Regions from separate parts of the Klebsiella grimontii genome, predicted to be linked through region 2. Evidence: predicted binding sites of a transcription regulator. Region 2 holds the regulator's gene; each other region holds the start of a gene.

Evidence for each region. Region 2 encodes LexA, which represses DNA repair genes until DNA is damaged. Its sites were predicted from a motif close to TNCTGTATGTACATACAGNA; they were not measured.
Region 1: the regulator LexA is predicted to act here: its motif matches at 845-864, upstream of sulA (SOS-induced cell division inhibitor SulA).
Region 3: the regulator LexA is predicted to act here: its motif matches at 1,324-1,343, upstream of metR (HTH-type transcriptional regulator MetR).

What each region holds. Positions count from the first base shown of each region.
Region 1 is NZ_CP169721.1:3,673,415-3,675,684, forward strand. Features, by position in the region: gene ACE3MN_RS17350 (TfoX/Sxy family DNA transformation protein) at 1-422, opposite strand, end outside; gene sulA (SOS-induced cell division inhibitor SulA) at 885-1,394, shown strand; gene ompA (porin OmpA) at 1,748-2,270, shown strand, end outside.
Region 2 is NZ_CP169721.1:5,330,865-5,333,134, reverse strand. Features, by position in the region: gene plsB (glycerol-3-phosphate 1-O-acyltransferase PlsB) at 1-105, opposite strand, end outside; gene ACE3MN_RS24985 (diacylglycerol kinase) at 235-603, shown strand; gene lexA (transcriptional repressor LexA) at 726-1,334, shown strand; gene dinF (MATE family efflux transporter DinF) at 1,407-2,270, shown strand, end outside.
Region 3 is NZ_CP169721.1:5,452,855-5,455,124, reverse strand. Features, by position in the region: gene ACE3MN_RS25550 (carboxylate/amino acid/amine transporter) at 1-451, shown strand, start outside; gene metR (HTH-type transcriptional regulator MetR) at 339-1,292, opposite strand; gene metE (5-methyltetrahydropteroyltriglutamate--homocysteine S-methyltransferase) at 1,525-2,270, shown strand, end outside.

The DNA.
Region 1 (2,270 bases), 1.7 Mb from region 2:
TCATCGGTGATGCCTGAATTAATCAACTGTAGCTCCATGTGAAAACTGATATTTGGCAAATTTTTCAATCTCCCGGAATGCCGCTGCCGATGTTTTTCATAGCGAGCGCTCTGTAATGACAGCGCTGATAAATGAAAAAGCATATTGCTATCCTGCCAAAGCCCTTCATCAATATGATAATACTTCAGCGCGACCAGACGACCATTCTTCTGCATTTTCAAAAGCGGGTTTTTATGCGCCACGCGGTACTCCGCGCTCTGCTCACAAACCCGAAGATAGATTTCCCCCTCGGCCATCATGGCAAATACGGTGTTGTCTATCGCCAGGCTATAGCCACCAAATAAGGGCCGACAGCTTATTTTTCCTAATGGAGTCAAACATGCCCGAAACTGATGGATCCTAAAACATACAAGTTTCTTCATGATTATTCCTTTGTTAATCATGTAAATAAGACATAAATTTGCTAACGGATCCGTTAATAAAGAAAATAAGTGACTTCTCTTCATGCGGCAACATGAATTATCTCTTTATTTTAATCAGCTTGTTTTTTTGCGAGCGGCTTTCAGAAAATAGCCTTTTGATGAAGTCAAAAGCAGGAAAAGTAAAATGCTTAATTAATATTAATCACATTAGAGCACAAAGTGTCAGGTATCTCTGGTCACTCGTAGACGGTTAACGTCATCATTTTTGAGAAAAATTTATCCAGGTAAAAAGCGCGACAACGATGAATTCACATGATGTACGCGCTGACATCCGACGCTATCGGCGCTTACTTACCCCCTGAGATGTACAAATTTCATCCAGAAACAGAGAAAATAGAGTTGATCTTTCACCCTGTCGCATATACTGTATATGCATACAGTAACCCACAGGCGGGATAGACTATGTTTACATCAGCTCACGCAAATCGTTCACCACTGACTTCTACTTCAGTACGTCGTCGCTCTCATGACGCTGCCGAACAGCCAGCTAACGGGCTGATCAGTGAAATAGTCTATCGCGAAGATCAGCCTATGATGACGCAGCTACTATTGCTTCCTTTATTACAACAGCTTGGTCAGCAGTCCCGCTGGCAGCTCTGGCTGACTCCACGGCAGAAGCTAAGCCGTGAATGGGTGCAGTCATCCGGTTTACCGCTGTCCAAGGTTATGCAGATCAGCCAGCTCTCCCCCGCTAATACCCTGGAGTCAATGGTTCGCTCACTGCGCACCGGAAATTATAGCGTCGTTATTGGCTGGCTATCAGAAGAACTGAGCATTGAGGAACATGAACGACTGGTTGCCGCTGCAGAAGAGGGTCACGCGATGGGCTTTATCATGCGCCCGGTAAGAAATACCGATCAGCCAGGCAGACAACTTTCCGGGCTAAAAATTCACTCAAATCTGTATCATTAACCGAGTTTAGGATTAATCCTGGAATTTTTTTTGCCCTGACGCGAGATGGGCTTTCTTGATGGGCATTTTTGTTAAAATGCTTGTCTGATGCGGCTTCGCGACTTTTTTTGCCCCGAACAAGTTCAACCGTATTTGTTAAACATAGCGTACACAACCCTTTTTTTTCATATGCCTGACGGAGTTCACACTTGTAAGTTTCGAACTAAGTTGTAGACTTTACATCGCCAGGGGTGATCGGCTTACGCTGCATGTATCAGCATAGTTAACAACAAGTCACGCCCCGGGTGAAGGATTTAACCGTGAGGTCTTCTGAACCTTCATGGCGAATTTTGGATGATAATGAGGCGCAAAAAATGAAAAAGACAGCTATCGCGATTGCAGTGGCACTGGCTGGCTTCGCTACCGTAGCGCAGGCCGCTCCGAAAGATAACACCTGGTACGCAGGTGCTAAACTGGGCTGGTCCCAGTATCACGATACCGGTTTCTACGGTAACGGTTTCAAAGGTAACAATGGTCCGGTTCGTAACGATCAGCTGGGTGCTGGTGCGTTCGGTGGTTACCAGGTTAACCCGTACCTCGGTTTTGAAATGGGCTACGACTGGCTGGGCCGTATGGCTTATAAAGGCAGCGTTGACAACGGCGCTTTCAAAGCTCAGGGCGTTCAGCTGACTGCTAAACTGGGTTACCCGATCACTGACGATCTGGATATCTATACCCGTCTGGGTGGTATGGTTTGGCGCGCAGACTCCAAAGGTAACTACGCTTCTACCGGCGTTTCCCGTAGCGAACACGACACTGGCGTATCCCCGGTATTCGCGGGCGGCTTAGAGTGGGCTGTTACTCGTGACATCGCAACCCGTCTGGAATACCAGTGGG
Region 2 (2,270 bases):
CAGGCCTAATTCCTGCGCAGGTTGCGCCGGAATCGACTTGCTTTTTACCAGCGCCCTTAATGGTAAATTCAGTAATTTATAGTAAATTCGTTGCCAGCCAGACATAGACGATGTGAAGCCTCTGGTTAATCATGCAAATGCGCCGCAAGAATAACAGAAAGTGCGCAAAATTTCCGTTGTAACGCGGCAAACGCGTACACTCATTGACGTCATTTACATAAAAAGGTTTGTTTGATGGCCAATAATACCACTGGGTTAACCCGAATTATTAAAGCGGCCGGGTATTCCTGGAAAGGATTCCGTGCGGCGTGGGTCAATGAGGCCGCATTTCGTCAGGAAGGCATCGCGGCCGTTATTGCCGTGGCGATCGCCTGCTGGTTAGACGTCGATGCCATCACGCGGGTGCTGCTCATTAGCTCGGTCCTGTTAGTGATGATAGTTGAAATTATCAATAGCGCGATTGAGGCGGTGGTTGACCGTATCGGTCCCGAGCATCATGAGCTTTCGGGGCGAGCGAAAGATATGGGATCGGCGGCGGTACTGCTGGCGATTATCATCGCGCTGATCGCGTGGGGAACGCTGCTGTGGGCGAACTACCGCTAAGTCTTGTCGTAGCTGCTCGCAAAACGGAAAGAAACTCCTGATTTTTGTGTGAAATGTGGTTCCAAAATCACCGTTAGCTGTATATACTCACAGCATAACTGTATATACACCCAGGGGGCGGAATGAAAGCGTTAACGACCAGGCAGCAAGAGGTGTTTGATCTCATTCGGGATCATATCAGCCAGACGGGCATGCCGCCGACGCGTGCGGAGATTGCTCAGCGCTTGGGGTTTCGCTCCCCAAACGCGGCGGAAGAGCATCTGAAAGCGCTGGCGCGTAAAGGCGCAATCGAGATCGTTTCCGGCGCCTCCCGCGGTATTCGTCTGCTGACGGAAGAAGAAACCGGTCTGCCGCTTATTGGCCGCGTCGCGGCAGGTGAGCCGCTGCTAGCGCAGCAGCACATTGAAGGCCACTACCAGGTGGACCCGGCCATGTTTAAGCCGAACGCCGATTTTCTGCTGCGTGTTAGCGGTATGTCGATGAAGGATATCGGTATTCTCGATGGCGACCTGCTGGCTGTCCATAAAACGCAGGATGTGCGCAATGGTCAGGTGGTTGTGGCGCGTATCGACGAAGAAGTGACCGTGAAGCGTCTGAAAAAACAGGGTAACGTCGTGGAATTGCTGCCGGAAAACAGCGAATTCTCGCCGATCGTGGTCGACCTTCGCGAACAAAGCTTTACTATTGAAGGCCTGGCCGTCGGCGTTATCCGCAACGGCAACTGGCAATAATCTCTTCATCTCGCAGCATCATCATCTGAAGCATGATGCTGCGTCGTTTTTCCTCATTTAGGCGCTTTCTCCATGCTTTTTAACGCCGCCGACAAAGCCCTGTGGCGCTTAGCGCTGCCCATGATCTTCTCCAATATCACCGTTCCGCTGCTGGGGCTGGTGGATACCGCCGTTATTGGTCATCTCGACAGCCCGATTTATCTGGGCGGCGTGGCGGTTGGCGCAACGGCGACCAGCTTCCTCTTTATGCTGCTCCTTTTTCTGCGTATGAGCACCACCGGGCTGACGGCGCAGGCGTTTGGCGCCAGGGATCCGCAGCGGCTGGCGCGCGCGCTGGTGCAGCCGCTGGGCCTGGCGCTGGCCGCCGGGCTGGCGATTGTGCTTTTCAGGATCCCGTTGATAAACCTGGCGCTGCATATTGTCGGCGGTAGCGAAGCGGTGCTTGAACAGGCCCGACGCTTCCTTGAGATTCGCTGGCTAAGCGCGCCGGCCTCGCTGGCGAATCTGGTTCTGCTGGGTTGGCTGCTGGGCGTACAGTACGCCAGAGCGCCGGTGATTCTGCTGGTGGTCGGCAACGTCCTCAACATTGTGCTCGATTTATGGCTGGTGATGGGCCTGCATATGAACGTGCAGGGGGCGGCGCTGGCGACGGTCATGGCAGAATACGCCACTTTCTTTATCGGACTGCTTATGGCGCGGCGCGTACTGGCGCTGCGCGGCGTATCCCTGTCGATGCTGAAAAACGCCTGGCGCGGCGATATACGCCGTCTGCTGGCGCTGAATCGCGACATCATGCTGCGCTCGCTGCTGCTACAGCTCTGCTTCGGGGCGGTGACGGTATTTGGCGCCCGCCTCGGCGCCGATATCGTCGCGGTCAATGCGGTCCTCATGACGATGCTGACCTTTACCGCCTATGCGCTGGACGGCTTTGCCTAT
Region 3 (2,270 bases), 120 kb from region 2:
CTTCGCGATTGGCATGGTGGGCTACAAGCGCCTGATGGAAACGCGTCCGATGCCGCAGCATAACGCCTTCGCCTGGTTCTACGTCGGGGCGTTTCTGGTGGCGGTTGTCGCCTGGTCTATGCTGGGGAATGCGCAGAAAATGCCGGAAACCTCGCTACAGTGGGGCATTCTGCTGTTTCTTGGCGTGGCGGCATCGGGGATTGGCTACTTTATGTGGAACTACGGCGCCACCCAGGTCGATGCCGGTACGCTCGGCATCATGAACAATATGCACGTGCCCGCCGGGCTGCTGGTGAACCTTGCCATCTGGCAAACTCAGCCCCGCTGGCCGAGCTTTATTATTGGCGCTCTGGTGATCCTGGCCTCGCTATGGGTCCATCGACGCTGGGTCGCTCCGCACTCCGCACAAACGGCAAATGGTCGCAAGCATGATTCCGCGCTGAGCGAATAAACGCTTCGGTGACCGGCTGACGCTGCTCGCCGTCGCGCACCGCGGCGTACAGTCGGCTCCACAGTCCTTCGCCCAGGGTTTTGGTGACCACCAGACCCTGGCGCTCAAAGCTCTCCACTACCCAGTGCGGCAGGGCGGCGATCCCCATCCGCGCCGCCACCATCTGAATTAGCAGCAGCGTATTGTCGACGCTCTTCAGCTGTGGACTGATCCCCGCCGGCTGCAGGAAGTGACGCCAGATATCCAGACGAGCGCGCTGTACCGGGTAAATCAGCAGCATTTCGGTCGCTAAATCCTCAGGCGCAATGCGCATCTTTGCCGCCAGCGGATGGTCTGGTGCCATCACCAGACGCACTTCGAAATCAAACATGGGCGAATAGTGCAGGCCGCTGCGCGGCAGGATATCCGAGGTCATCACCAGATCCAGCTCGCCCTGCTGCAGGCCCGGCTGCGGGTCGAAGATCACCCCGGACTGGAAATCCACTTCCACATGCGGCCAGCGGGCGCGGAAGCTCTCCAGCGCCGGGGTGAGCCACTGGATACAGCTATGGCATTCGATAGCGATGCGCAGCCGGGTTTGCTGCGGCTCGTTGCAATCCTGCAGGGCGCGGCTGATTTGCGGCAGCACCTGATTTGCCAGCTGCAGCAAGATCTCTCCCTGCGGCGTAAAGCGCAGCGGCTGGCTTTTGCGCACAAACAGACGGAAGCCGAGGCGCTGTTCCAGATCGCTGAACTGGTGGGACAAGGCGGATTGGGTCTGGTGCAGGGCCGCCGCAGCGCCTGCCAGAGAACCGCTATTCCGCAACGCCTGGAGCGTTTTCAGGTGTTTAATTTCGATCATGAAAGTCCTTCACTTCGGCATGAATAATTTGCGCTTGAGGAATATACAGTAACTGCCAATTATGGATGTGTAAACATCTGGATGGCTAAATCCTTTATCTTTCGAATTTATGGTGCGTTGGCCGCACTTCCTCACCCCAGTCACTTACTTCAGTAAGCTCCTGGGGATGAGCAAGCTTGCCGCCTTCCCTAAATCCGAAATCTTTCGGATTGAAATTATGAGGCTCAAAAAAATGACAATTATTAATCACACCCTCGGTTTCCCTCGCGTTGGCCTGCGTCGCGAGCTGAAAAAAGCGCAAGAGAGCTACTGGGCGGGCAATACCGGCCGCGAAGAACTGCTGGCTGTTGGCCGCGAACTGCGCGCTCGCCACTGGGATCAACAGAAGCAAGCCGGCGTTGACCTGCTGCCGGTGGGCGATTTCGCCTGGTACGACCATGTTCTGACCACCAGCCTGCTACTGGGCAACGTGCCGGCTCGTCATCAGAACAAAGACGGCTCCGTCGATATCGATACCCTGTTCCGCATTGGCCGCGGCCGCGCGCCGACCGGCGAACCGGCAGCGGCGGCGGAAATGACCAAATGGTTTAATACCAACTACCACTACATGGTGCCGGAATTCGTCAAGGGCCAGCGGTTCAAACTGACCTGGACCCAGCTGCTGGATGAAGTGGATGAAGCGCTGGCGCTGGGCCACAAGGCGAAACCCGTCCTGCTCGGGCCGGTCACTTACCTGTGGCTCGGTAAGGTTAAAGGCGAGCCGTTCGACCGCCTGAGCCTGCTGAACGATATTCTGCCGGTTTACCGGCAAGTGCTGGCTGAACTGGCAAAACGCGGTATTGAATGGGTGCAGATTGATGAGCCGGCGCTGGTGCTGGAGCTGCCGCAGGCGTGGCTGGACGCCTTCAAACCGGCTTACGAGGCGCTTAACGGCGAGGTTAAGCTGCTGCTGACCACCTACTTTGAAGGCATTACCGA